2 regions of the Paenibacillus sp. FSL R5-0923 genome follow, and region 1 is predicted to be linked to the other one. Evidence: a T-box and tRNA genes for the amino acid it is inferred to sense, from the RefSeq annotation. Region 1 holds a T-box; the other holds one or more tRNA genes.
What was found. The T-box of region 1 lies ahead of trpS (tryptophan--tRNA ligase). A T-box ahead of a tRNA ligase gene usually reads a tRNA of that ligase, here a tRNA-Trp.

Region 1 (14,896 bases):
CATACACCAGTATCCGACTTGGATAGAATATAGATAAGGCCTTGCTCATAAGTCTCCTCTTCACTAGCTTCCTTGTCTTTGCTTTCTACATATATAGCAGCTTCTTTGGCACTGTAATAATAAATATTTGAAATGCCTGGAGTATAGGTAATATCATACGAAGCAAAGAAATCATCCAAATCTGCCTTGAGAGAGGAATCATATTCTTCTCCATATGAAGTCATCGTGGAAAGAACTGCTGTAGGATTCTGTTCGTTCATTGCTTGATAATACTTGCTAATAGTACCTTTGAGGGCATCCGCATCGTTTTGAGGGATGTTGGCTGCTGGTTTTATACCTTGTTCATGAGTAAGGAGAACGGTCGAGCTTTGGGATTCCACGGATGAAATCTTCCAGCTTCCGTTCTTGCGGACCAGGGTATATACGTATTCATTCTCTGTATCTGGAGTATAAGTCCCACCTATTCTGCGTGAACTTTCAAGCGTATACACAGTGGCTTCGTCAGCTGTAATGTCGAGGATTTCCAAGCTATCAATAGTATTCTTTATGTCAAAAGCTTTAAAAGATTCATTGAGTTCGGCCACTGATTCCGTGTAAGAGTACTCCGGATCCATAAGGGAGTAGAAGCTAGTCGCTTTTTCTTCATTGAAATATTGATTAGACAAACGGATTAATGCTGTAATGGCTGCTTCGTCCTTACCTTTGGAGACAGGAGTAGTAATTTGTACACTTCTACTGGTAGAATTCCAGACAGCTGTGCCCCCGGTTGCCTCTGCGATAAAACGCAAAGGGATGTATGTAGTGCCGGCTGAGGAAACTGGTGCAGTGGTTAGTTTTTTTACGGTTCCGTTAACAGTAGCGCGGTTACTGCCAATTTTGAGGGTAATCGCAAGATTTGAACTTTTTCCTGTTACCGTTCCAGTTTTGGCATCCCAGAGAACTTGAAGTCCAAGCTTCTCAAAGACAACCCGGAAAGGTACAAGTACAGAATTGTTCGCTAAGTATGGGGATCCAGCGGTGAAGGAAACCTTACTTCCGTTAATATAAACATCAATTGGTTTCGATGCTGCAAAAGCCGGGACCGCAAGTATGAGGGCCAGTAGACTTATGCTTAAGAGGGATAAAAATCTTTTCAACAGTACTCTCTCCTTTTATGTAACTCTTTGTAAAATAGCCTCATTATACCATTTGGCTTCTCTCTCAGTCTATCAGTTGGTGTTAGTTTTGTCACACAAAAAAGCCGGAGAAATGGATATCTCCAGCCACTGAAAATCGTTGGATCGAAGGTTAATCTTAAACTAAAAAAGCTTCACGTACACGGTTCCAGAACGGAAAAGGACGGTACCTGGCGAAACTGACCTTCTTGTCCGATACTTGGCAGCGTACTGAAATCAGATCATCTACTGGGATATTGTTATGATCTATCGTGAGTAGTAAGCGCTGATCCTTACATGAAAGAATATCGCAATGGTGATGCTTCGGCAGTAGTAATGGCGACCCCATTGTTCGAAATACGCGGTTGTTAATTGAGGCGATTTCGGCAATCTGCAGCGCTTCTATAGATGGGTGAACCATGGCTCCCCCAAGGCTTTTGTTATAGGCCGTGCTACCAGAAGGAGTAGAAATACAAAGCCCATCACCCCGGAACATTTCGAAGGTAACATCATTGATGTCAACTTGAATCATTATAGTTCCATCTACCCCTTTAAGGGTAAATTCATTTAGGGCAATGTGGGACGAAGAACCGGATTTCTTGTGAATTTCCAGCTCAAGCAACGGATATTTCACGATACGAGGTTTCTGAGGCTCAGAATCCTCGGTTCCGCACATGTAGTCGATTAAGGTGGGTAGCTCTTCCGCTTGCCAGTCCGCATAGAAGCCTAAGTGTCCTGTGTGCACACCTACGAAGGCTAGATTGGGGATTTGATCGATAAAGGTATGAAAAGCGTGCAGCATTGTGCCGTCTCCGCCAATAGAGATGACGATTTCGGGAGACTCGGCATCCAGTTGCAGGTCCCGCTCCGCCGCCAGCTTGTGAAACTGCTCGGCAAGTTTGATTGATAGTTCATCACCGCGGTCCAGAACATAATATCTCAAGATGTACAGGCTCCTTTTGTATAATTCAGTCATACACCGATCATAATCAATCTTGACCCGGAACACAATATGTTAATCAACTTCGCCGTACCCATCGAATCATTGTCGTGAATACAGGGATAAGCAGTGAGACTAGAATTGCAGCAGTTAATAATAGACTCAGCAGGGCGAGGCTTGCCGTGATCCCTGAGGCAGAAGGAGTAAAGGCAGCAGAGGCTGGTAATGATACCCATGTGGTAGACAGCCCTGTGTTCATCACAGGGTTCCAGAGCAGCAAGACCAATCCTGATGCGAGTATGGCGTGAATTAGCCGTGCAGTCAAAAATGGCAGATACCGCAGCCCGGTACCGTTCAGAATACTTGCCACCTGGGCATGTACAGATAATCCGCCCCAAGAGAGAATGAAGGCAGCTGCCGCTACCTTGAACTGAAGCGGGATGGAAGCTGCGGCTTCACCTGCTGAACGGGCACCGATTGTCACCTCAAAGAATCCGCTAATGAGAGCCTGAGCTAGTTCTGGAGGACCACCTACAAGGGACACAAGATGTCCGGTCATGTTAAAAAGGGAGGATAGGATACCGGCACGGGCTAGCAGTTCCATTAGCACATTGAAGAATACAACCAAACCGCCTACGACAATAATAAGCTTTAGCGAGGACTGGATTGCTCCCTTTAATAGCTCCCCAAAGCTCCGTCCATCTTTGCGCCGAGCCTCCTCCATGGCAAGAAGTGCTGCATGGATTCTTCCAAAACCTTTTTTGGCTGGAACAGAGAGGGCAGTAGAACTAGTTATGGATGGGTCTTGGGAGGGGGATCTCTGTTCTTTGCGTCCATGGAACGACATTAGCAAGCCAACAATCAAACCGCTCCCATAGTGGGCGAGGGCTAGGATGAGCCCCAACGATGCGTCTCGAAAGAAACCAACGGATACTGCACCTAACAGAAAGATTGGGTCAGAGGAGGTTGTGAAAGCGACTAATCGTTCGCCCTCTACTCTGCTAATCAGATTCTGTTCCCGCAGCTTAGCGGTTAATTTAGCGCCAACAGGATATCCTGATACATATCCCATCGCAGCGACAAACCCGCCGCTACCTGGTATACCAAAAAGAGGGCGCATCAATGGATCGAGCAGTGCACCGAAGAGATGAACGATCCCTAGGCCTAGCATGATTTCGGATATGACGAAGAATGGAAATAGGGAGGGGAATAACACATCCCACCAGATGGCCAGGCCTCGTAAGGCTGCGCCAAGGGATGCCTCCGGATGAAGCAACATCAGCAGCATACAGCCTGCCAATGTTAATCCCAGCAGTGGGCCGCCAATCTTTTTAAAAGTCATAATTAACGCCTCCTGATCTATGGTTAGATGTATGCGAAAAGAAGGACAAACAGCACAAAAAAAATAAAGGAAGCGGTTACATAATTCGGTGCTTTTTCGTTCGGAATATGATATTATGTAAATAAGAAATGCACCCTCTGTTACAAGAATAAATGGGATGGAGTGATGGCGATGAGCGTTGTAGCCGGAGTTCTCGTTTGTGCTTTTGTATATGTGATCCGGGTCTCTCTCGTCCCTTCAGGTGATGAAGAATTTCGGACCTACTGACAATAACCTCCAGGCGCTAAACTATAGTTTAGCGTCTTTTTTCTGCCGTTTAGGGGCACTTTCGACGGATATCCGAGCCGTGCTTTTTTTTGGTATAATAAAGTAAGAAACGTTTCATTAATATGGAAGAGAGCTGGTAACCTCAATGAATCCAAATGAGAGTATATATGAGAACCTAGGAGGAGCTGAGGCGCTACATCGTTTGGTGGAAGTGTTCTATGCCAAAGTGCAGCTTCATCCGCAGCTGGGTCCGTTATTTCCTGAAGACATTTCTCCTGTTCTGGAGAAGCAGTATCAATTCCTGACACAGTTTTTTGGCGGTGGCCCATTGTATTCAGAACTGCATGGACATCCCATGATGAGAGCAAGGCATATGCATATTCCCATTACTCCAGAACGTGCTGAAGAATGGTTGCAGTGTATGAAAGAGGCGCTTGAGGAGACCGGCGTAGAAGAGCCGCTACGTTCGTTCGTGCTTAGCCGTCTTGCAGGTCCCGCACATCATTTTGTTAACATGCCCCAGGAATAATAAGGGACAGGTTGATCCTGAAAGGAATGAGAGTACTTGCCAGAGTTAATACCCCTATATTCTATTAAGGTCAAATGTTGCAATTGTGAACATGAATTTTCAACCTCTCGCGTACGCCCTAGCCTAAAAAAGGCTATCCGCCGCGATGCTGATTTTTGCGCATATTACAAAAACGAGAATCCGGATTATTATGTTGTACGTGTCTGCCCGAGTTGTGGGTTTGCCTCTACAGAAAATTCAGCGGACAAGCTGACGGATCTGCAGCGAAAAGCATTTAATGAACAGGTAGGAAAACGATGGAAGAGCCGTGACTTTGGGGATAAACGAAGCTGGGAAACTGCACTTGAGACCTATAAACTGGCGCTTTTATGCGCTCAAAGTATTAACGATAAGGATCGAATTATTGCAAGTCTGCTTCATCACATTGCCTGGTTGTATCGATATCAAGGGAATACGGAACAGGAACAACGCTTTTTGCGCTATTCATTAGCTGAATATGTGAAGGTATACGAAAAAGACGGAATAGCTGGCAATGATGCCCGGCTCATGTATCTTATCGGCGAACTTAACCGGCGCATCGGAGAGTTCTCTGTGGCTGTAATGTGGTTCTCACGCCTGATTAATGATCAGAAGATTATGGATGCTGCGATGATTCGAGCTGCCAGGGAGCAGTGGGTTGTGCTAAGAGAGCAAATGCGCGGCGAAGCTGTAGATATTGATGCCGATGGATTGCCTTCAGGTTCTTAAAGCTTCACGAACAACAAAAAGCGCAGAAGAGAGTAATGCTCTCGTCTGCGCTTTATAAAAATGGTAAGATTGGGATTTAGATGACCTTCTATTTATCGGACTGCCCGATCGAATAGGAGGTAATCTCCGTCGTTATCTACAACTGTGGGACTGGCGCTGCAACATGGGAAGACAAGTAGTTTTTTCTTGCCGTCACGAACGATTTGCAACTCTTTTGGCTTCATAGGGAGAAGAACATTCTCCGAGTTGCAGAACGGGCAATACTGCACATACATATCGCCTAAAATAATGTCATAAGGCCAGGTATGACTAAAAGGAATCATTGTGAATCCTTCCCAGAAGGAGACTCTTCATTTCCATCCTCAGCTTGCGGTGAATTCTGCTTTTTGGATAGCTCAGCTATTTTTTGTAGCAAAATATGTTGGGGCATATGCATCAAGTGTTCCAGTGGAACGCCTAGTTGCTTTGATAACGTTATGGCTGTTTCCGGTGAAATTTGTAGTGGCTTCATATGGATGCCCTCCTAAAGTTTATCGGCTATGAATGTTCCGGTATCGTTATTCACTTTACCACGGTGTTAATTCAATTACAAAGAAAACGAAATGAGAGCAAAGGAATGGTGAGAAGACATGAAACAACCATTATCACTGACTTGGGAACTTGATTCCATATTTCCTGGAGGATCGTCCTCTACTGAGTTAGAAAGCTTTTTAAAGAATCTTGAACAAGATATTGCAGCCTTACAGGGTCTGGTGAAGAATGCTGTAGCTCCAACGGATGTTGAGTCTACAAAGGCGCTGGACGAGGTTATAGAACTGCTTCAGAGCTGTTCAGGAAGACTTGTGGAGGTCTCTTCCTTCGCAGACTGTCTGGGCGCTCAGAATCAAATTGACAAAGGTGCGGTAAGACTGGCGGCTCGAGTGACAAGTATGCGTGCCGGATTCGAAGGTATTAGCTCACAATTCAGTAACGTGCTTCGTCAGACTACAGACAAGGTATGGGCAGAGTGGATGGCACGTCCGGAGATTGCTCCATTAACGTTCGTGCTGAGCGAGAGCCGTGACTTGGCCCGTGAGAAGATGAGCCCAGAGTTGGAAAGCTTAGCGCTTGAACTAGCCGTTGACGGATATCATGGATGGAGCGGGCACTATGATACGATTGTAAGCTCGATTAAGATCCCATTTGAGGATGAAGAAGGAACAAAGCTGCTCTCCGCAGGTCAAGCTTTTAACAAGCTGGATGATCCAGATCCGAAAGTACGTCAATCCATGTTCCATAAATGGGAAGAAGCATGGACCGAAGCAGCAGATAACTGTGCGGATACCTTGAATCACTTAGCAGGCTTCCGTCTGAAGCTCTATAAAGGAAGAGGTTGGGAAGATATTCTGAAAGATCCGCTAAGCATCAATCGTATGTCACAAGATACTTTGAATGCGATGTGGGACGTGATTACGAATAGCAAGCCTGCACTCGTGACCTATCTTCAGCGTAAAGCTAAGCTGCTTGGACTGGATGCTCTTTCCTGGGTAGATGTCGAAGCGCCAGTGGGTAAATCTTCAGGTAAAATCCCATATGATCAGGCCGCTAAAGATATCGTTACCCAGTTCCGCAAATTTAGTCCGAAGATGGCAGAGTTTGCAGAGCGTGCTTTTGATAATAACTGGATTGAGGTTGAGGATCGTCCGGGAAAACGTCCTGGAGGTTTCTGTACATCCTTCCCTGAGAGTAAGGAATCGCGGATTTTCATGACTTATAGCGGTACAACTTCCAATGTTTCAACCTTGGCACATGAGCTGGGACATGCTTATCATTCTTACTTGCTGGATGATCAACCTGTGTTTAATCAGAACTACGCTATGAACGTTGCAGAGACTGCTTCAACCTTCGCAGAGGTCATTGTATCTGACGCTCAGGTTAAAGCCGCTGGCAACGCTGAAGAGAAACTGGCGTTGCTTGAAACGAAAATTCAAAACAGCGTAGCTTTCTTTATGAACATTCACGCTCGGTTCTTATTCGAGACTCGTTTTTATGAGAAACGTAAGGAAGGCCTTGTAAATGCTGAGGAACTGTCTGAATTGATGGTGGAAGCACAGAAGGAAGCCTTCTGTGGGGTGCTTTCGGAATACCATCCTCATTTCTGGGCTTCTAAACTGCATTTTTATATCACAGATGTGCCGTTCTATAACTTCCCTTACACCGTTGGCTACATGTTCAGCACAGGCTTGTATCGACTGGCTCTGCAAGAAGGAGCGTCCTTTGCAGACAAATACGATAGCTTGTTGCAAGATACTGGTGTGATGACTTTAGAGGATTTGGTACTTAAGCATCTGGGTGTGGATCTTACGAAGCCGGACTTCTGGCAAGGCGCTACAGATCTGATTGTAGCTGACATTAATGAGTTCTTGGAGATGACGGAGCAATTAGTTTGAAAAAGTCTAAACTAAGACAAATTTAGCGGTAGAAAAAACAACAATTTTTCAGCATGAACACGCAAAAGTCCCTGATACAGGGGCTTTTTTTAATGATAAAATGTCGAAAAATCACGATTTATAAAAAGAAATATGCGATTAATCTATGGATTTCGCGCATCTATAGGGATAATAACCCAATTTTGCCGAATAATGTTGTTTGCCATTTGTTAGTAACCTATAATGAGTCTTAAGCCTTATATAAGGCACGCTAGAGTACCACTTGGCTGAACTCACAAAAATAAGCAAGCGCTTACGAAGTCAGTTCTGCGAAGTGCACTCAAATCAAGCTATGCTCACAAAACTTTTAGGAGGAGAAGTAATGCTTAAGACGGAACAATTATCATTAGCGAGACAGATGGATATGGTGTTTAAGGAGCTGCAGGAAGAATTATCGGGATTAACTTCTGGTACGGTTTTTGTGCAAATACGAAATAACATGATCGGAAAATTCGGGATACGACATAATCCTCTTTCTGGGCGAAGCGGGGGATTCACTGATGCAAAAGAAGGGATGACAGATGGACAACAGTCTTCTTTTCGACTAATGGCACTGGAAAGCCTGAAATACAAGCGGCGTTGGACGCATGGTGAGATTTCTTATGAATTCGCCATTAGACAGGGAATGGTGATTGTAGATGCTACATTGGAGTCCAATTATAATATGGCGAATCTAATGATTCGATCACCTCGTAATGCCTTTGCTGAAAGTTCCGAACAGTTTTTTGGTTAAGCGTTGTTTACATAAAATTTCAATAATTGTGAAAATCAAAAACCCTCCCACAGCTTCAGAAAGAAGTGTGAGAGGGCTCGAAAGCTACTCGGCTTTAGGCTTTATGCTTGATATCGCCCTAGCCGGATAAAACACTTAAGATAACGTTGTTACTGACGACCAGACAGTTGTTGTTCTGCCAGTTGTACTAGACGTTTAGTGATGTAACCGCCCAGAGAACCAGTTTCGCGAGAAGTGTAGTTCCCGTAATAACCGTCAGCTGGGATCGTTACTCCAAGCTCCTGTGCTGCTTCATATTTCAACTGTTGCAATGCCGCAGTTGCTTGAGGAACGACCAGGTTATTGGAACGGCTGCTACGACCTTGACCTGCTTGACCCATGTGTGTCACCTCCTTCGCCCGTTGTGAAGATAGTATGAGCGCTAAGAGGTTAATTCATGCATCACTTCGAAAGGTTTTAAGGATGGTAATTATTAGTGAAATAAAAGTGAGGATAGAAATCCTTTATTACTAGGGATTACACAAAAAAATCGGTCTTCCCTTACGTAATCGCAAGGCAAGACCGATATAATGTATATCTGCTTTAAATCTCAGGATAGATCATTTCCAGCACGGTGGATAGATTCTGACTCTGACCGGGTTCTACCGTTAAAAGACCTGTGAAGGAAGCATCCTCGGATACATTCGGTGCATTCGCGAGCCATGTATAGGGCTCAATACACAGAAATTGATCAGCCGGTCCTTTGGTATATAGCACCCAGTGACGGAATAGATTCTCGTCAGCAGTATAACGAAGGCCATAACCATCATCGCGTAATAATAAGGCTTCTACAGGCTGTTTTTCTCCAATACGTAGAGCAGTATCAAAATTAGTTCCCTGCATGTTCATTCCGGTGTTCAAGGCTTCCAGATCACCAAGTGGAATCAGATTGCCGCTAGGGAGCAATTCATCGTTCAGTTCATAAATACTATTTACTGGGAGCTTAAGATTCCAGCGCTCAGGTTCTCCATCAATCATAAACCAGGTGTGATAACCGATCCCAAAAGGAATTCGATGATCTCCAAGATTTGTAACCTTTAAAGTTTGGGTAAATCGGGCTTCCTGAAGCCTAAACGTCATTTCGAATTTAAGTGGGATAGGGAATTGCTCCATCCAGTGAGGATCATCTTCCGTTCGGAATTCAGTAGTGACCGCGCAACCATCCTCATCTTCTTCAATATCGCTGACACACCAAGCCTGAGTTCGGTGTAGACCATGAATATGATTGTCATTAGCGGTATTCTGGTCAAATTGATAACTTGTACCCTCGAACTGAAATTGGCCCTTGCGAATTCTTCCGGGTGGAATTAATAGCGGCATGCCAAAATGGTAAGGTTTTTGCATAAAGAAAGCTTGATCGCTTTCATCAGGCCGCCGTAGAATTTCCCGTTGTTTCTTTACATCAAACAATGAAATCACGTTATTTCCTAGTCGCGGCAAAAGCGTGACTTCCAGTTCACGGCTGTGCAAAATATAAGTATCATAACCGCCCCACTGCCCTTTGGTCACCTGTTTCATGAGATATGCTCCTTTATCGTAACTGTAATCGAATAGAACATGGATAACCTTATCATAACAGATTTATACGGTAGTGGTTAAGTGATTTGACAACTTCTCTTTATGGTTCTATGATGAAGGCATTAATTCATGATGATAATGTGATGACGGGGACAAGTAGGCAGGTATTGCACCTTCAGAAAGCCGGTGGTTGATGCGAACCGGTAGGACAAACCTGATGAATGGACCCCTGAGCGCCGAGCTTGAACGGGAGCTAAATGCCCTAGTAGACCGGCCGGATCTTCCCCGTTAACGGAAGACTAAGGCTGTTTTTTTCTTGTCTAAACAAGATTAAGCAGCGAATAAGGGTGGCACCACGGTCTCACGTCCCTTGCGGATGAGGCTTTTTTTGCGTTCTCGGAAACTTAGAAATGACATCAAACGGAGGTCTATATTATGAAAAAAGTAATGTCAGGCATTCAGCCAAGCGGTTCACTTACACTGGGGAACTACATTGGAGCACTGAAAAATTTTGTGAAGCTGCAAGATGATCATCAATGTTTCTTTATGGTTGTCGATATGCATGCAATCACTGTAGCACAAGATCCTGCGGCACTTCGTGAGCAGTCAGAGTCCGTAGCGGCCCTCTTTATTGCAGCAGGAATTGATCCTGCACGTTCTAATGTCTATATGCAGTCGCATGTGCCACAACACGCTGAACTGGGCTGGATCATGACGACACTTACAGCAATGGGCGAGCTGGAGCGTATGACCCAGTTTAAAGATAAATCATCAGGTAAAGATTCTGTTGGCGCTGGTTTATTCGTCTATCCTTCCTTGATGGCAGCAGATATTCTTGTTTATAATGCGGATCTTGTGCCAGTTGGAGAAGATCAGAAACAACATTTGGAGCTGACTCGTGATTTAGCTGGTCGCTTCAATAATCGTTTTGGCGAATTCTTTATCATTCCGGAGCCGTACATTCCAGAGGTGGGTGCACGTATTATGTCTCTGGATGATGGCACCAAAAAAATGAGCAAGAGCAGTCCTAACGCAGGCAGCTACATTGCTCTGTTAGATTCACCGGACGTAATCCGTAAAAAAATCAGCCGTGCAACGACTGATTCAGGACGTGAAGTAATTTTTGATCCAGCTAATAAGCCAGAGATCAGTAATTTGATGAGTATTTATTCCGAATGTTCTGGAATGACACTCCAGCAAATTGCCGATCGTTATGAAGGGCAAATGTATGGCGGCTTTAAGAAAGATCTTGCTGAAGTGGTTGTAGCTACGCTTGAGCCTTTACAACAAAGATATAATGAAATTCGTAGCTCGGGTGCGATTACAGATATTCTTGCTGAAGGTGCTGGTCGTGCACGTATTGTTGCAACTGAGACGTTGAATGGAGTTAAAGAGCGGATGGGATTTCTGCCAGCTCGTTAATCTAATCAGCGCTTAGGCTTTCCTGTTTGCGTCTGATCTTGGCCTTGAGAATAAATCCCCAGCCAATATTCATGACACAGAGAAACCCGAGCAGAAGTGCCAACCAAAAGCTATAACTGATCGCGATCGAAGCGGCAGTAAGAATAAGAATAGAAGAACAAGCGAACCAAAGTGAAAGTCCTTTACCCATTAAGAGAGCCTTCCTTTCTATGTCTGCTAAAATGAATCCCGGAGTATGATAATAATACTCCGGGATTTTTTGTGATTATAGAATAGATCTCTGCGTAAGTCTACAGTTTCATCGTAAAGAACCAGGGTCAATGGAAAATCGTTTGTCGAGCTTCTCGCTGCTAAGCCAACCAACATAAGTATTTAAAGGGCGATATTGATTGTCCATCACTAATACAGCCACAAACGGGTATTGTTTGCGATGTAAATAACGTACGTCCCCCCAGCGAACCATATATCCTGAAGAAAGTTCCTCGACTTCGGCTACTGCATAAGAGGTGAAGTATAGAAAGGACTGAATATCAGGGTGCGACTTGGATATCTCCACAGCGGGATGATTCGAGCATACAGCATGTTTGAACCATTCCAGTCGATTATTGACTAACTGTCCAACATCATAACTACCATCTTTTTTCACTTTTACTACGTTCCAGCGCTTTAGTGAAATTGTAGGGATTACAATATAACGTTCGCCGGCACTATGATGTAAATCCTTAAGCTTAATATTACGCGTGAGACGTGCGTGAACGACGGTTCTCCAAATATAATAAAGAATAGTACAGGCATACAGCGTAATAAATAAAGGTTGCGGTGGAATGATCCCGGTGATCCAGAGAAGGATGGCTGCGATATGGCTACCAAATATAAATGGATCAAAAATGTGGATGATGTTCCATGCAATCCATTTCTCCGTGAATGGACGTGCAGCCTGAGTGCCATAGGTATTAAATAGATCAGAAAATACGTGAACACCTACACCAATGAAGCTCCAGAGCGCAATATGGCTTAGAGCTTGTAAATCAGTAAAACCAAATAAGGGCCCTAACACGAAGGAAATCAGGGCGGGCCACAGAATTAGAAAGGGTAGGGAATGTGTGATTCCTCGGTGATTTCGAATATACATTGCATTGTCCTTCAGTCGTAGCGCAGTATCGGCATCAGGAGCCTGAGAGGCGAGCACTGTTGCAAGCATAACAGCTCCCGCCAGTTTCGGATCAGAAGCAACGATGGGATCAACGAAGGAAAGCCCAGCTAAGCCTAGGCCCATAACTAAATGTGTAGCAGTATCCATTGGTCAGTTCTCCTTTGTTGTTCGGAAGTTCTCTATTTAATAATTACCCAAATACAGCTCTGGTTATTAAGGGGATTGAAATAAATACAAAATAAATATTGTCACGTAATTGTCGAATTCATGAACTTACTGTTCCATGACTGTCAAAGTCTTCACGGGTTTGTTATGATAAAGTTAACAGCGAAGTTAAAAAACTTCGGTTAGAACGTTACATGTTCGTTTAGAAGGAGGATCATTAGGTGTGGACAATCATATAACATTTCAAGCTTCTTCCGACTCTGCAGCCATGTCTGCAAAATCTCCACCGGAAGGTGCTAGCTGGCGTGATTTCATTGCAGTAACAAAACCCGGTATTATCCGATCTAACCTTATTGCGGCCTTTGCGGGATATTGGCTGGCCTCGGGTTGGGATGTTCATTACGGCAGATTAGTTCTGACTCTGCTCGGTACAATGCTGGTTATGGCTTCAGCCTGCGTTTTTAATAACTATTTCGACCGGGATCTGGACATGAAAATGGAAAGAACCCGTGAACGGGGGCTTCCTACAGGACGACTGAAACCAAACACTGTATTATTATACGCCATTGGGCTTGGTATTGCAGGTTTGATCGTGCTGTTTGCTTTTTCAGGAATGCTTGCCGGTCTGTTTGGAATTGTTGGTATGTTCGTTTACGTAGTAGTATACACGCTTTGGTTGAAGCGGACATCAACATGGAGCACCTCAGTAGGTGCGATTTCTGGAGCAATGCCCCCGGTAATTGGTTATGTTGCGGTTTCAGGAACGGTTGATCTAGGCGCTTGGCTGATCTTTGCCATGTTGTTTCTATGGCAACCCCCTCACTTCTGGGCGTTGGGCATTAGACGTAAAGAAGAATATAGAGCGGCAGGATTTCCATTACTACCTGTAGTTAAAGGAACGCGACGTACGAAGTTTCAGATGATTCCTTATGTAGCCCTTTTGCTGCCTATTCCAGTGTTAATGTACGCCTATGATTACGCAGGCATATTTTTTCTAATCATTTCATCAGCGTTGTCCTTGGCTTGGTTAGTATTGACCTTGATGGGCTTTAAGGCTAAAGATGATGAAGTCTGGGCGAAGAAGAATTTCCTCTTCTCCATTAACTACCTGACAGTTAGTTTGATCGTACTTGTATTGAATACGATTCACGGTTAAGAAGAGGGAGGGTATACGTGTCCGTGCAAACCTTTAAGCGTTATAAATGGACTTGGCTTCTGCTAATACTTGCTTTGATTATGGCTGGTTATCTGGCAATTAACTCTTTGAATTTAGGAAAAGAAAAATTGCCAGTAATCGGAGAAGTGCAGGACTTTTCTCTTGAAAATGTGAATGGAGACCAGGTTACTCTGGCTGATACACAAGGTAAAGCACGGCTGGTATACTTCTTTTTTACACAGTGTCCGGATGTATGTCCTATAACTACGTTTTTGTTATCTCAGACACAGAAGATTCTGGTCGAGGATGGCAGTTTTGGTAAAGATACGGGTTTTGTCTCTATCTCTTTTGATCCGAAGAATGATACTCGGGAAGCTATTAAGGCTTTTGCAGACCGGTTTCAGGCGAATTATGATGGATGGTATTTCTTGCGGGGGGATCAGGAAGAAGTTCGTAAGTTAGCGACGGATTCTTTTAAAGTACTAATCGCAGGGAATTCCAAAGAAAATTTCGTACATGCCAACCGTATAGCGTTAGTTGACCGAGACAATCAACTTCGTGCATTGTATGACGCAGGAGATACGGAGAACGTAACTCCTGAATTTCTTGCCGATCAGCTGACGAAATTGGCTCGGGAATAGAATATCAAACATTAAAAACGCCTTTTTCGAATCCCTCTTTATTGAGCGGATAACGAAAAAGGCGTTTTTTTAAATATACGATAGTATAAGTTTCATGCTATACATTATCTTTATACTTGTTTCAGCTAAAATGGAAGTGGTTCAGGGTAGATGATGAAATCTTCTAATCCGGCTTTTTCGAGCTGAGTGATGTTGTATTCATCAGGCGTACCTTCCACACCAGCATATCCGCGACGAGTATAAATATGATCGGCATCAGGGAAGGCATCCCGGAGCACACTGCGTATTTTTTTGCCAGAGCTATCGTTATCCAAATAAAGGTATACTTCTCCATCTCCTACTTGTTGCCGGAGGGATTCTAATTTTAGTGTATTTAATGTACCAAAGGTACATAGGATTTCTACTTCCGGTACCAGCACGCGCCTTAATCTGCTGCGATCGTTCTTACCTTCGACAATAATCGTTATGGACATTAGCTGACAATCACCTCCGGGAATGGGTCTAAGCTTCAGGCTCATTATAGTTTACCGAAGGATCGTCATTTTTAACAACTGTTTCTGCAAGAAAGTCTTCATTCCCCGGGAAATGTCGTAAAAGCAAAGAATCATGCGGCTCGCCCGTT
Region 2 (14,896 bases), 140 kb from region 1:
CCGTTTTCTCGAATTTGTAGGATACATTGGCAAATGCTTTTGCATCACGTAAGTGATAGTTCAGTAGATATAAACCTACTCCAAACAAAATATTATTGAACATCAAGGATGTAACGAGCTCATTAGCATTCCATTTGGCTTTGAGGATCCCGGGTATTGCCGAGAGCAACGCACCAACAATAGAACCCGCAGCAATAGCTACGATCGGATGAAGCCACCCGTCCAGCGTTAAATGAATAGCCAACACGGAAGTTACAACACCGGAGAAATAGAAAATCCCTTCAGCTCCCAAATTGAACATATTTGCCCGGAACAACAAAGAAACTGCTAGCCCAGTGAACATGAGCGGAATGGCCATCTCAATCACATTACCGATATGACCTTTACTGGATAGCGGCTCAAATAGGAATATCCCAATCGTCTTCACCGGCTGATTGCTTACCAATGAGATGATCAGAAAAGCAATAGCGAGTGCAATTACGATTACTGCCGATGTTCGAATGTATTCAAAATATTTTACTTTAAACATGATTTACGGCCCTCCTGATTTGCTCCTCGTCCTGTCGATGAATCCCTAGCATATAAAGCCCTAATTCTTCTTCACTAACCTTGGAAGGCTCCTCGAAAAAGGCAACAATCTTTCCTTCATACATCACTAGTAGACTATCGCTGATCTCCAAGATCTCATTTAAGTCTGCTGACACTAGCAAAATAGCGCAATCGTCTGAGCGCAGCTCCAACAGCTTTTGATGTATGAACTGCGCCGCGCCTATATCCACGCCCCTTGTCGGCTGCTCTGCAATAAGCAGTTGCGGTTCTGTAGAACACTCTCTAGCTACGACAACCTTCTGCATGTTACCACCTGATAACATTCCTATTGGCTGAGAAGGTCCCGAACAGCGGACTTTAAATTCTTCTACAAGTGATACTGCAAGCTTGGCAATTCGTGATCCATTTAAAAAGGGGCCTTTATTCATAGCTTTTGTACGATACTGAGTGGACAGCAGATTATCCGCTATGCTCGCATCACTGGCTATCCCTTGATGCATCCGATCCTCTGGGATATAGGAAACGCCTAGCTTACGAATATCTAAAATATCCGATTCACGAATATCTTTTCCCTTCACTAGCACAGAGCCTTGGCTTGAGACCCCTCTTAGGCTACCCGTAAGAGCCTCAATGAGCTGTGTCTGCCCATTCCCTTCTACACCAGCAATCCCGATAATTTGTCCCCCGCGTACTGCAAAGTTGATATCTGTTAGCAACGCTTTGCCGTGTGCATCATTTACACCTAAGCCCTGCACAGTGAGTACCGGCTCCCCATTAGACAGAATCTCCTTGTCATATTTCAACACGACGTCTCTGCCCACCATAAGGCGTGAGATTTCTTGCTCCGTGACATCCTTCGTTTGGAAGACACCTTCACTACGTCCACTACGCATGATCGTAATTCTGTCACAGATCGCTTTAACTTCTTTCAACTTGTGTGAAATAAAAACAATCGTATGACCCTGCTCTCTTAACTGCTTAAGCTCCCGGAACAATTCCTCTGTTTCCTGTGGGGTCAACACTGCGGTCGGCTCATCCAGAACGAGGATTTTTGCACCACGCAGCAGCGCCTTCAGAATTTCAACCTTTTGCTTCATACCAACCGTGAGATCCTCCACTTTTGCTTTTGGATCCACTGCCAGATTGTATTTTTTCGCAGTCTCTTCGGTCATGCGTACAGCTTCTGCATAATTGATGCCAACGCCCTTACGAGGTTCCATGCCCAGCACCATGTTCTCTGCTACCGTAAAAGAAGGGACCAGCATAAAATGCTGGTGAACCATACCAATCCCTCTATCAATGGCATCCTGAGCAGATTGCAGCTTCACTTTTTCACCCTTGATAAAGATTTCACCTTCACTAGGCTCTTCCATGCCGAACATGATCTTCATTAAAGTTGATTTACCAGCGCCGTTCTCGCCCGCAATCGCATGAATTTCTCCCTCACGTAAAGAAAAATGCACGTCTTTATTTGCAACGACACCATTGGGATACACCTTGGTAATTCCCCGCATTTCCAGCAGAGCTTTGTTCATAGGTCTCAACGCCTTTCGACTTGGAGGTCTGCAAAAATATACAGCTGGAATTCTTCTAAAGAAGAATCTCCAACTGTAGGTTTATCACTTTATAGCTACACTTAAGGCTTAACTGCGTTACGAATGGCTTCTACTTCAGAGGTTTCCATTCCCATCGCGTTATCTACTGTAATTTCTTTATTGATCAGCTTTTGCTTCACTTCTTCAACTTTAGCCTGAAGATCGGCAGGGAAGATATTTTTATAGATCTCATTCTCTGCAATGCCTACACCATCATCTACAAAGCTCAACACATCACGTTTACCCATCTCAAGTGTACCGTCTTGTAATCTCTTCACGGCACCCAGAATAGCACTATCAATCTTTTTAATAGAAGAGGTAACGATCAAGTTTGCTTTTTCGCTATCTGTATCGTTAAGCAACATCGCCTGATCGGAGTCTACGCCGATAGCATATTTCTTCTTCTCCTTAGCTGCATCAAAGATCCCAAGACCTGTACCCCCAGCCACGTTAAAAATAACGTCCACACCGGAGTTATATTGAATCAGCGAAAGCTCCTTGCCTTTGGCCGGGTTAACGAAATCGCCAGCATATGATACAGCGACCTTCACATCAGGATCAACATATTGAGCGCCCTGAATGTAGCCTACCAAGAAAGCGTTAATTCCTGGAATGTCCATGCCGCCTACAAAACCGATCACATTCTCAGGATTAGCATTTTCCATATCCGATTGTGTAGCTAGCGCCGCTACAGCACCTGCTAGAAAAGATACTTCATTTGTTGCATAAGACATGTTGTACATATTCTCTGGTGCTTCATCTATATCGGTATCATAGTTAATGAACTTTTTGTCAGGATATAATTCAGCCGTTGCATTAAACATCTCTGTAATTTCCGATCCGCCAGAAATAATAACATCCCAGTCCTCAGCGGCGATATCGTTAAACGTAGGCTCCCATTTCGTTTTATCGACACCCATTTCTACAACCTTTGTTTCCGCACCCAGTTCATCCTTAACCTTTTGCAAACCACTATTTGCGGAGTCAAAGAATGATTTATCCCCAAGCGTTCCTGGAATCAGTAGTACAACCTTGAGCTTATCCCCTGAGCCCGTTGCTCCACCCTCAGCTGCATTAGATCCTGCATTCGCGGAAGATCCATTACTCGACGTATTATTTCCACAGGCTGTGACCATTACCATTACTACTAGTAACAACAAAGAAAGAACTTTCTTTTTCATTTTTCTATTCCCCCTATTTATAGTTGGTTAGTAATCTGAGAGATTCTCCTTCTTAGTCCGTTGTATATTTCACGATTTAGATGGAAACTCTCATTTTTCATGTAACATTGTCAAAATTTTAATGATTTTAACGAATACACTCAAAAATAGAGATAAAATTATAATTTTTACGAATAATCCGACTAATTTCCGAACGAGATGGCCAGTCAGGTTGCTAATCTTCGGATTTCTTGATACGATCATATCAAATATTAATGAAAATAATTATATGATTTCGGTCATAATTTTGTACGATTCGGCTAAAACATAATTATTGGAGGCTCATCATGGATCGTGTTCTATATATTGTAAATGCAGCACATGAGGTTAATACCTATATTCCACCACACCAGCATGAATGTTATGAACTAGTCTATTATTTAAACGGATTAGGAACTACCAATGTAGGTTCCCGAAGTTATCATTTTCGTTCTTCTTCATTCGCGCTGATACCACCCAATCATAAACATGATGAGAATCATCGCGAGGATGCTACTATACTATTTGTAGGTTTCCATTCAAATCACCCAAATATGGAGAATTTGCAGGGCGTATATGAAGATGATAAAGACCATACTGTTCTACAGATCTTGCTTCGAATGAAAGCAGAGTTTGCGCGCAAACAAGATGGATTCTCTGAACTATTGAACCTTCAAATGAGCGAAATCACTGTTCATCTGATACGGCTTCTTAGCGCCTCTGGGTTTCAATCACCAACGGAAGACAGAGTCCAATATGTTCTAAACTATATGAATGAGCATTACCGCCATAAGCTATCGGTCGCAACACTTTCTGAGATGTCTGGATACAGCTATGATCGTTTCCGCCATTTATTTAAAGAACGATTCGGTTCTTCACCTCTGCGCTATCTACTATTGAAACGTCTGGATTATGCAAAGTCTCTCTTGCAACATACCCAAATGCATATCTCTGAAGTATCAGCTGCTGCTGGGTTTGTGAATGACGCCCAATTCTGCAATATGTTTAAACGTGAAATTGGTCTCACCCCACGAGCATTCCGACTAAGCAGTCAATAAAACAAAACTCCACACAAAAAGGCCGTTGATTAGAGACGCCTCTAATTCAACGGCTTAAGAATAAAAGCTCAAAGACAAAGAAAAAAGGTTTGTAAAGTTGCTTATACAAGCGACTTTACAAACCTTTTTGATATACCGGCGAGAGGACTCGAACCTCCACGGTTTCCCTCTCGATTTTGAGTCGAGCGCGTCTGCCATTCCGCCACGCCGGCACATATGAAATTAATGGAGGCGCCACCCAGATTTGAACTGGGGATAAAGCTTTTGCAGAGCTTTGCCTTACCACTTGGCTATGGCGCCATATGAAAACTTTGGAGCGGACGACGGGAATCGAACCCGCGACCCTCGCCTTGGCAAGGCGATGCTCTACCGCTGAGCCACGTCCGCATAAAATGGCTGGGGATATAGGATTTGAACCTATGCATGACGGAGTCAAAGTCCGTTGCCTTACCGCTTGGCTAATCCCCAATAACATTTTAAAATAAAAGGGGCGACTGATGGGTCTCGAACCCACGAATGCCGGAACCACAATCCGGTGCGTTAACCACTTCGCCACAATCGCCATATTAAACTAATATTGTTGCTGTTCTTCTTAAAGTAAATGGGGCGACCGATGGGACTTGAACCCACGAATGCCGGATCCACAAACCGGTGCGTTAACCCCTTCGCCACGACCGCCATATTAAACTTTAGAGAAAGACTTTAGATAAAGATTGGCAGGGGCAGCAGGAATTGAACCCACACCAACGGTTTTGGAGACCGTTGTTCTACCTTTAAACTATGCCCCTAAAAAAAATGGTGGGGGATGATGGATTCGAACCACCGAACACGTACGTGAGCAGATTTACAGTCTGATGCGTTTGGCCACTTCGCTAATCCCCCAAAGATGGTGCCGGCGAGAGGACTTGAACCCCCAACCTACTGATTACAAGTCAGTTGCTCTACCAATTGAGCTACACCGGCATATTAAGTTGTATACTATATGGTGGCTCGAGACGGATTCGAACCGCCGACACGAGGATTTTCAGTCCTCTGCTCTACCGACTGAGCTATCGAGCCAAGAAAATGGCGGAACCGACGAGATTCGAACTCGCGATCTCCTGCGTGACAGGCAGGCATGTTAGGCCAACTACACCACGGTTCCAAAAGATATAATTACTTGATGAAAATTGGTTGCGGGGGCAGGATTTGAACCTGCGGCCTTCGGGTTATGAGCCCGACGAGCTACCGGGCTGCTCCACCCCGCGTCGTTCTTAAATGAATATGGTGGAGGCTGAGGGGATCGAACCCCCGACCCTCTGCTTGTAAGGCAGATGCTCTCCCAGCTGAGCTAAGCCTCCGTAAACAACAATTGTTATTGTACCAAAGTCCACTATGTAAAATCAAGTGAAAATTTGGTGACCCGTATGGGATTCGAACCCATGTTACCTCCGTGAAAGGGAGGTGTCTTAACCCCTTGACCAACGGGCCATACTAAGTAAAATTTGTGGCGGAGAGAGAGGGATTCGAACCCTCGAGACGCTTGTGGCGCCTACACGATTTCCAATCGTGCTCCTTCGGCCAAACTCGGACACCTCTCCATATGGCTCCCCGAACAGGACTCGAACCTGTGACAACTCGATTAACAGTCGAGTGCTCTACCAACTGAGCTATCAGGGAATATTCATACCAGGCTTAATGCCTGAAAACTGAATCCGAATTGAATTTGCGTTCTAAGTATAGGATAAGCCCTCGACCGATTAGTATTGGTCAGCTCCATGCATTACTGCACTTCCACCTCCAACCTATCTACCTCGTCGTCTTCAAGGGGTCTTACTAATTGGGAAATCTCATCTTGAGGGGGGCTTCACGCTTAGATGCTTTCAGCGCTTATCCCGTCCGTACGTAGCTACCCAGCCATGCTCCTGGCGGAACAACTGGTGCACCAGCGGTACGTCCATCCCGGTCCTCTCGTACTAAGGACAGCTCCTCTCAAATTTCCTGCGCCCACGACAGATAGGGACCGAACTGTCTCACGACGTTCTGAACCCAGCTCGCGTACCGCTTTAATGGGCGAACAGCCCAACCCTTGGGACCTACTTCAGCCCCAGGATGCGATGAGCCGACATCGAGGTGCCAAACCTCCCCGTCGATGTGGACTCTTGGGGGAGATAAGCCTGTTATCCCCAGGGTAGCTTTTATCCGTTGAGCGATGGCCCTTCCATGCGGTACCACCGGATCACTAAGTCCGACTTTCGTCCCTGCTCGACTTGTAGGTCTCGCAGTCAAGCTCCCTTATGCCTTTGCACTCTTCGAATGATTTCCAACCATTCTGAGGGAACCTTGGAACGCCTCCGTTACTCTTTAGGAGGCGACCGCCCCAGTCAAACTGCCCGCCTGACACGGTCCCCGTACCCGGTAAGGGTACTAGGTTAGAACCTAGATACGATCAGGGTGGTATCCCAACGGCGCCTCCACCGAAGCTTGCGCTCCGATTTCTACGGCTCCCACCTATCCTGTACAGATCGTACCCAAATTCAATATCAAGCTGCAGTAAAGCTCCATGGGGTCTTTCCGTCTTGTCGCGGGTAACCTGCATCTTCACAGGTATTAAAATTTCACCGGATCTCTCGTTGAGACAGCGCCCAAGTCGTTACGCCATTCGTGCGGGTCAGAATTTACCTGACAAGGAATTTCGCTACCTTAGGACCGTTATAGTTACGGCCGCCGTTTACTGGGGCTTCGGTTCATAGCTTCGGGTTACCCCTAACCACTCCCCTTAACCTTCCAGCACCGGGCAGGCGTCAGCCCGTATACTTCGCCTTGCGGCTTCGCACAGACCTGTGTTTTTGCTAAACAGTCGCTTGGGCCTTTTCACTGCGGCCCCCTCGTGCTATTCACACTACCGGGGCACCCCTTCTCCCGAAGTTACGGGGTCATTTTGCCGAGTTCCTTAACGAGAGTTCTTCCGCGCGCCTTAGAATTCTCTTCTCGCCTACCTGTGTCGGTTTGCGGTACGGGCACCTTCTCCTGGCTAGAGGCTTTTCTTGGCAGTGTGAGATCATGACCTTCGCTACTGTAATTTTCGCTCCCCATCACAGCCCAGCCTTAACGATGTGCGGATTTGCCTACACATCAGCCTCACTGCTTAGACGGACATATCCATCAGTCCGCGTCACTACCCTCCTGCGTCACCCCATCGCTCATAGCGGATTACGGTGGTACAGTAATTTCAAACTGTTGTCCTTCGACTACGCCTTTCGGCCTCGCCTTAGGTCCCGACTTACCCTGAGCGGACGAGCCTTCCTCAGGAAACCTTGGGCTTTCGGCGGATCAGATTCTCACTGATCTTTTCGTTACTCATACCGGCATTCTCACTTGTATGCTGTCCAGCGCTCCTTACGGTACACCTTCAACCCACATACAACGCTCCCCTACCCCAGATACATACGTATCTAGCCATAGCTTCGGTGGTGTGTTTAGCCCCGTTACATTTTCGGCGCAGAGTCACTCGACCAGTGAGCTATTACGCACTCTTTCAATGGTGGCTGCTTCTAAGCCAACATCCTGGTTGTCTGTGCAACTCCACATCCTTTCCCACTTAACACACACTTGGGGACCTTAGCTGATGGTCTGGGCTGTTTCCCTTTTGACAATGGATCTTAGCACTCACTGTCTGACTCCCGGCAATAAGTATATGGCATTCGGAGTTTGACTGAGCTTGGTAATCCTTGCGGACCCCGCACCCAATCAGTGCTCTACCTCCACTACTCTTATACCGAGGCTAGCCCTAAAGCTATTTCGGGGAGAACCAGCTATCTCCGAGTTCGATTGGAATTTCTCCGCTACCCCCACCTCATCCCCGCATTTTTCAACATGCGTGGGTTCGGGCCTCCAGTGCGTGTTACCGCACCTTCACCCTGGACAGGGGTAGATCACACGGTTTCGGGTCTACGTCCACATACTAAATCGCCCTATTCAGACTCGCTTTCGCTGCGGCTCCGTCTTCTCGACTTAACCTTGCATGTTAAACGTAACTCGCCGGTTCATTCTACAAAAGGCACGCCATCACCCATTAATAGGGCTCTGACTTTTTGTAAGCACACGGTTTCAGGTTCTATTTCACTCCCCTTCCGGGGTGCTTTTCACCTTTCCCTCACGGTACTGTTTCACTATCGGTCGCCAGGTAGTATTTAGCCTTAGCAGATGGTCCTGCTGGATTCATACGGGGTTTCACGTGCCCCGCACTACTCGGGATCCGTCTCGGAGAGAACACAGTTTAGGTTACAGGGCTTTTACCTCTATCGCGGGCCTTTCCAGACCTCTTCACCTACCATATTCCTTTGTAACTCCATGTGAGACGTCCCACAACCCCTAAGAGCAAGCTCTTAGGTTTAGGCTGTTCCGCGTTCGCTCGCCGCTACTGACGGAATCACTATTGTTTTCTCTTCCTCAGGGTACTTAGATGTTTCAGTTCCCCTGGTCTGCCTCTACATCTCCTATGTGTTCAGAGATGAGTAACTGCGAATTACCACAGCTGGGTTTCCCCATTCGGACACCCCCGGATCAAAGCTTGCTTACAGCTCCCCGAGGCAGTTTCGTTGTTCGCCACGTCCTTCGTCGGCTCCTGGCGCCTAGGCATCCTCCGTGTGCTCTTATTAGCTTAACCTTCGCTCCGATGTTTCGCTTGTTTGCACAATTGAAAATCTTCGCTTCCAGCTAATAACTAACGTACTTGTTTACACAAGTTTTAGCTAAAAGATGTTCTAAAACGCAAATTCGTTTCGGTATCCAGTTTTCAAGGATCAAGTCTTACTGAGAGCTTAAACTCTCAAAACTGAGCAACGAGTGAGTAACAGGCCTAAACCTGAGATTTTGGAAGTTTAACTTCCGATTTGAATGTCTTCATTGCAGAAGACGATTCTCCATAGAAAGGAGGTGATCCAGCCGCACCTTCCGATACGGCTACCTTGTTACGACTTCACCCCAATCATCTACCCCACCTTCGGCGGCTGGCTCCCTTGCGGGTTACCCCACCGACTTCGGGTGTTGTAAACTCTCGTGGTGTGACGGGCGGTGTGTACAAGACCCGGGAACGTATTCACCGCGGCATGCTGATCCGCGATTACTAGCAATTCCGACTTCATGCAGGCGAGTTGCAGCCTGCAATCCGAACTGAGACCGGCTTTGATGGGATTGGCTTCACCTCGCGGTTTCGCTTCCCGTTGTACCGGCCATTGTAGTACGTGTGTAGCCCAGGTCATAAGGGGCATGATGATTTGACGTCATCCCCACCTTCCTCCGGTTTGTCACCGGCAGTCACTCTAGAGTGCCCAGCCTTACCTGCTGGCAACTAAAGTTAAGGGTTGCGCTCGTTGCGGGACTTAACCCAACATCTCACGACACGAGCTGACGACAACCATGCACCACCTGTCTCCTCTGTCCCGAAGGCCGCCACTATCTCTAGTGGATTCAGAGGGATGTCAAGACCTGGTAAGGTTCTTCGCGTTGCTTCGAATTAAACCACATACTCCACTGCTTGTGCGGGTCCCCGTCAATTCCTTTGAGTTTCAGTCTTGCGACCGTACTCCCCAGGCGGAGTGCTTACTGTGTTAACTTCGGCACCAAGGGTATCGAAACCCCTAACACCTAGCACTCATCGTTTACGGCGTGGACTACCAGGGTATCTAATCCTGTTTGCTCCCCACGCTTTCGCGCCTCAGCGTCAGTTACAGCCCAGAAAGTCGCCTTCGCCACTGGTGTTCCTCCACATATCTACGCATTTCACCGCTACACGTGGAATTCCACTTTCCTCTTCTGTACTCAAGTCACCCAGTTTCCAGTGCGACCTCAGGTTGAGCCCAAGGTTTAAACACCAGACTTAAATGACCGCCTGCGCGCGCTTTACGCCCAATAATTCCGGACAACGCTTGCCCCCTACGTATTACCGCGGCTGCTGGCACGTAGTTAGCCGGGGCTTTCTTCTCAGGTACCGTCACTCCGATAGCAGTTACTCTACCGGACGTTCTTCCCTGGCAACAGAGCTTTACGATCCGAAAACCTTCATCACTCACGCGGCGTTGCTCCGTCAGACTTTCGTCCATTGCGGAAGATTCCCTACTGCTGCCTCCCGTAGGAGTCTGGGCCGTGTCTCAGTCCCAGTGTGGCCGTTCACCCTCTCAGGTCGGCTACGCATCGTCGCCTTGGTGGGCCGTTACCCCACCAACTAGCTAATGCGCCGCAGGCCCATCCCTCAGTGACAGATTGCTCCGTCTTTCATTCTTTCTTCAGGAGAAAAAAGAAATTATCCGGTATTAGCTACCGTTTCCGGTAGTTATCCCAGTCTAAGGGGCAGGTTGCCTACGTGTTACTCACCCGTCCGCCGCTAAGTTACTTTGAAAGCAAGCTTTCAAAGTAACTCCGCTCGACTTGCATGTATTAGGCACGCCGCCAGCGTTCGTCCTGAGCCAGGATCAAACTCTCCAATTAGTATTGAAAAGAGCGATATGCTCATTTTGAAACATCTGACGAGAAAATTAATTCTCTAATTTTGGATTTCACTTTCGTGATTTCCTACTCACTCGTTGTTCAGTTTTCAAAGATCAAGCTGTTTATTTCGTCGTTGTGTTGTTCAGCAGCGACCTTTATAATATATCACAGCGTCCTCGTTTTAGTCAACCTTTTTTTTAATTTCTTTTTTCGGTTGTCTTTCGAATGTTTTCGAAAGCACATCTCTGTGTCAGAGGGACGAGTTATAATTTAACACATGAACTAGGAAAGAGTCAACCATAAATTTATTAGAATAAATATGAGCGCATCATAATAGCGAGCAAACAAAAAAGAGAGTGCTCAGCCTCTCCCTATCCCTACTTATTTTATCTATAGATTACCGGCAAATCCTGCATCTAATTTCTTCTCTATAAGGTATATCGGATCGCATGACCCTCTCCCCCATGACCGTCAGCCCATAAAGTAATCTCACGGATTAGCGAACGAGAAACAAGCTTTCGTAAAACTAGGGGCAACTCAGCCTCTAATTGACACAGGCCAGAATGCTGTAGTAATTCTTTTATACTCCACGCTTCCTTACGGCTATTCAGAATATTGAAAAGCAATGCACAACAATCCGTCATTTTGGACATGATCCCAAATTCACATGCTAGAAGAACAAGCTCTACTCTTTGCTCTAAGGTCTCCGTGCTGATGGTTAGTTCCTCATATAGTTTATGGACAGAAGTGTTCATACTTTTAACCTGCTCCCAAACAGCCGGCTCTGGAAATGAACCAGATTCACTCACTTCTATTCTTGCCCAATGATATAGAGCCATCAATACACAGTTATATGCATCCATAATGTAGCCAGCTTCTATATACCGTTTAGATTTCACATACAAATGCAAGAATCGTGCAAACTCCATGAACTCAACTCGTTCCTTAAGAGGCCCTTCAAATTGTAAAATCTCCCGGCGCATATCCCCTAGTATTCCTTTGGGATCCCAGATCACTTCCCCAATCATCAAACTAGTAAGGAGCTCGTTATTATCTCCCGCCATGACAGCCCGCTCCAAAGCGGAAAGGCCAATATGGACTGACTGGGTCCGTGTGTCACCGGCAATGGTGTGGCGAACAATATGTTCTAAATCCTGTTCCTCATGTAAAACTAACACAACCATATCAAAATCGTGAAGTAGCGCGCTTTGAAAAGGAGTACTCCCTTTCTGCCGCAAAGCGACAGCTCCTAAAACATTTTCTTCAAACGTTTCTCCACTCAACAAAGTTACATTGGATAATTCCATGCTTCCCTCCATTAAATTTGGCGAATTTGCGTCCAGTCAGTTATAATTCAGTTATAATTATTATTCTACATATGAAAGACAGTTCCTTCTGGACAACCCAACTATATTTAGTTAGGAGCAAACACTCATGAAGTTTAAAACGGCTAAGATCAACGCTTTTCGCACATGGGGATTACTGCTCACAATGCTCGGAATGGGACTTATGGTTTTGGGTACAGCAGGCATCGTATTCTGGGGATCGACTGGGAAAGTATTCGCTGGAATCGGACTTGTAATCGGTTTAATTTCCATGATGGCAAGTCTTGCGATCTATTTCTGGGCTGGCATGCTCTCAACGAGTGCAGTTCAGCTAGAGTGCCCTGAGTGTCACAAGCTGACCAAGATGCTCGGTAAAACAGACCGCTGTATGTTCTGCCACACCATTCTTACTATGGATCCGGCCGAGGCCACTATTACTGCAGATCAGCTTGAGCATCAGCAACTTAACCACTAAACACACCTTACAGAGGCTCATTACTAACTAGTTAAAATGCACTCAAATATTTGCTAATACAACAAAGAGGCCCCCGATATGGGAGCCTCTTTGTTTGTTATAAATGAAATTATGATTACTTATGAATCTCTTGTAATGCTTCCCATGCTGATGGATTGCTAAAACTGCGATTCCATGATCCGATGCCTCCAAGCCCCATGGACTTAGCAAGCTCAACTCTTGATTTTAAGCTCACCTTATCTTCTATCCATATTTTCTTAAGAGCGCCATCTTCCTTGTACTCTACGTAATTCTGCCCAGCAGCCTTATCAAATGTAGGAGTTAGCTTCTTCTCTTTGATAATTTTTTCAACGGCATTCATACTTACGGATTTGGAGCTTACCTTTGTCTTGCCATCTACTTGAGCCTCAGTCCAGATGCGGGTGTACAATGGGATCCCCAAAATCACCTTCTCAGGCGGCACATTGTCTTCCTCTATGATCCGGCTTATTGAATTCTCTACCCAAGGTAAGGAGGCAACAGAGCCCGCGATAGGGCTAGCTGCCCAATGTTCATCATAAGCCATCACGATTAGATAATCGACTAATGTCCCAAGAGCCTTACGATCAAGAAATGCTGACCACATCTCGCTATTGGATTTAGGTGTCACGTCTATGGAGACGATTAGATTCTTAGCCTGAGCCATCGGTTTTAGCTCTCTCATAAATTGAGTGACATTCTCTCCGTCTTTCGTATACACATTCTCAAAATCGATATTAATTCCATCCAAATTGTATAAATCCGAATATTCTAAGATCTGTACGATTGCATTCATCCGTTTCTCATAGCTGGACAATGCCTCAGTAGTCATGTCTGGATCGAAGCTATTGCTAAGCAACCCCCATACCTCTAACCCGTGCCCATGCGCCCACTGCACATACGCACTGTCGGCCTGACTGCGCACATTGCCATCACCATCTATAATACTAAACCATGTTGGGCTAGCCACGTTAACGCCTGGTAGCTCACCGAAGGTTTCTGGGTTAGGTTTGCGTTGGTAAACAGCCTCCCAATACAAATTCACTGACTTCCCTTTCCAGTTACGTTCAGCGCGTGTTGGCGTGGATTTTTTCGGTTCCACTGTCTTTTGACCGTCCCGAACAATGTCACTTGCCTTGGCATAACCTGCATACCCGCTGCTTAATTGCACAAACAGCCAGTCCTTATTTTCTTCATTCCAAATATTCACTACTGCCCCAGGAGACATATCCGCAACTATAGGTGCGTGAATGGATGCCTCATTTCGTAGAGCTACTGACTTGTCGCCTTTTTCACCTTTAACTTTTCCTAGAGAGACAGATTCTCCTGCCGTCATTAGTAGTATTGCTCCGGTATTCGTATCCTCCTGTATTTCAAACCCATATAGATCTTCTAATACATCCGCAGGAAGGTAGGTCACTTTCTCCTTTACTTCAGGCGCTAACCGCAGCTGCAGCGGACGATTGTTCAGACTAGCATCGGTTTTATCCTCCTGCATGTAAAGGAGCTCACTATCCGTTGATAGGATGACCGACTTCGTCTTCTCTTCATAACGAATGGAAGGATCCACATACTCTTGCAACAATGGTAATGGTAATAGCATGCTATCTCCAGTCCCCGAGGCAGAATAACCTGTATGCTCTCCTTTTACAAAGATGGGGTGCGCTTGAGCTTTCCAATCTACATCTATGTGCTGACGATTTGGCAATACATAAAACACTACCCAATATGCTGCTGCTACAATGATTAAAAGTCCAAATAACCGCCTAAAAAAACCTCCGCGCTTTTTGACGCGCCTCTGTCCCAGTCTTCTGTCCAAAATATATCCTCCAGATAATAATATGATTTTTAATAGAGTCTAACATTACGATTATAACATCCACTTGGTTTCATATAACCAGTAGAAAATAGTCATTTATCCTACAAATTGTTATATTCAAGAAGAAATGACGTTGTCGTTCTTATATTTGTAAAAAAATAAAAACGTGAGTCCTCCGCTTTCGGATTTCGCACGTTTAGTGATAACTTGGTAGATCGCCTTGATACCGTTCTATTCTAGTCTTAATGCTGCTTCTCTCTACAACTTTTACAAAATCCATGCAGCTCCATACGCAATCCTGTAATCTTAAAGCCTGTAGCTTGCTCAGCATGCAGCTCTACATCCCTAAGCGAAGGATAACTGAAATCCTCAATCTTACCGCATTTCTGA

Region 2: it encodes a tRNA-Trp, which carries the amino acid that the T-box ahead of trpS (tryptophan--tRNA ligase) is inferred to sense. The anticodon was not compared.

The regions. Positions count from the first base shown of each region.
Region 1 is NZ_JBBPAT010000001.1:1,816,809-1,831,704, forward strand. It holds gene MKX35_RS08125 (stalk domain-containing protein) at 1-1,136, opposite strand, end outside; gene MKX35_RS08130 (NAD kinase) at 1,294-2,097, opposite strand; gene ylbJ (sporulation integral membrane protein YlbJ) at 2,174-3,436, opposite strand; gene MKX35_RS08140 (globin domain-containing protein) at 3,849-4,232, shown strand; gene MKX35_RS08145 (DUF2225 domain-containing protein) at 4,269-4,979, shown strand; gene MKX35_RS08150 (hypothetical protein) at 5,072-5,302, opposite strand; gene MKX35_RS08155 (YycC family protein) at 5,299-5,490, opposite strand; gene MKX35_RS08160 (M3 family oligoendopeptidase) at 5,609-7,408, shown strand; gene MKX35_RS08165 (O-methyltransferase) at 7,770-8,180, shown strand; gene MKX35_RS08170 (alpha/beta-type small acid-soluble spore protein) at 8,330-8,560, opposite strand; gene MKX35_RS08175 (aldose 1-epimerase) at 8,763-9,737, opposite strand; T-box leader at 9,872-10,111, shown strand; gene trpS (tryptophan--tRNA ligase) at 10,173-11,159, shown strand; gene MKX35_RS08185 (hypothetical protein) at 11,161-11,349, opposite strand; gene MKX35_RS08190 (metal-dependent hydrolase) at 11,458-12,459, opposite strand; gene cyoE (heme o synthase) at 12,701-13,633, shown strand; gene MKX35_RS08200 (SCO family protein) at 13,651-14,274, shown strand; gene MKX35_RS08205 (DNA primase) at 14,400-14,747, opposite strand; gene MKX35_RS08210 (MFS transporter) at 14,879-14,896, opposite strand, start outside.
Region 2 is NZ_JBBPAT010000001.1:1,677,493-1,692,388, reverse strand. It holds gene MKX35_RS07670 (ABC transporter permease) at 1-529, opposite strand, end outside; gene MKX35_RS07665 (ABC transporter ATP-binding protein) at 522-2,084, opposite strand; gene MKX35_RS07660 (BMP family ABC transporter substrate-binding protein) at 2,186-3,325, opposite strand; gene MKX35_RS07655 (AraC family transcriptional regulator) at 3,652-4,401, shown strand; tRNA gene MKX35_RS07650 (tRNA-Leu) at 4,535-4,613, opposite strand; tRNA gene MKX35_RS07645 (tRNA-Cys) at 4,628-4,701, opposite strand; tRNA gene MKX35_RS07640 (tRNA-Gly) at 4,714-4,788, opposite strand; tRNA gene MKX35_RS07635 (tRNA-Gln) at 4,795-4,869, opposite strand; tRNA gene MKX35_RS07630 (tRNA-His) at 4,891-4,963, opposite strand; tRNA gene MKX35_RS07625 (tRNA-His) at 5,004-5,079, opposite strand; tRNA gene MKX35_RS07620 (tRNA-Trp) at 5,116-5,189, opposite strand; tRNA gene MKX35_RS07615 (tRNA-Tyr) at 5,198-5,283, opposite strand; tRNA gene MKX35_RS07610 (tRNA-Thr) at 5,289-5,364, opposite strand; tRNA gene MKX35_RS07605 (tRNA-Phe) at 5,385-5,460, opposite strand; tRNA gene MKX35_RS07600 (tRNA-Asp) at 5,468-5,545, opposite strand; tRNA gene MKX35_RS07595 (tRNA-Met) at 5,572-5,648, opposite strand; tRNA gene MKX35_RS07590 (tRNA-Val) at 5,666-5,741, opposite strand; tRNA gene MKX35_RS07585 (tRNA-Glu) at 5,797-5,871, opposite strand; tRNA gene MKX35_RS07580 (tRNA-Ser) at 5,889-5,981, opposite strand; tRNA gene MKX35_RS07575 (tRNA-Asn) at 5,985-6,060, opposite strand; rRNA gene MKX35_RS07570 (23S ribosomal RNA) at 6,121-9,049, opposite strand; rRNA gene MKX35_RS07565 (16S ribosomal RNA) at 9,312-10,869, opposite strand; gene MKX35_RS07560 (nucleotidyltransferase-like protein) at 11,298-12,176, opposite strand; gene MKX35_RS07555 (DUF2614 family zinc ribbon-containing protein) at 12,304-12,669, shown strand; gene MKX35_RS07550 (glycosyl hydrolase family 18 protein) at 12,785-14,506, opposite strand; gene MKX35_RS07545 (Fur family transcriptional regulator) at 14,749-14,896, opposite strand, start outside.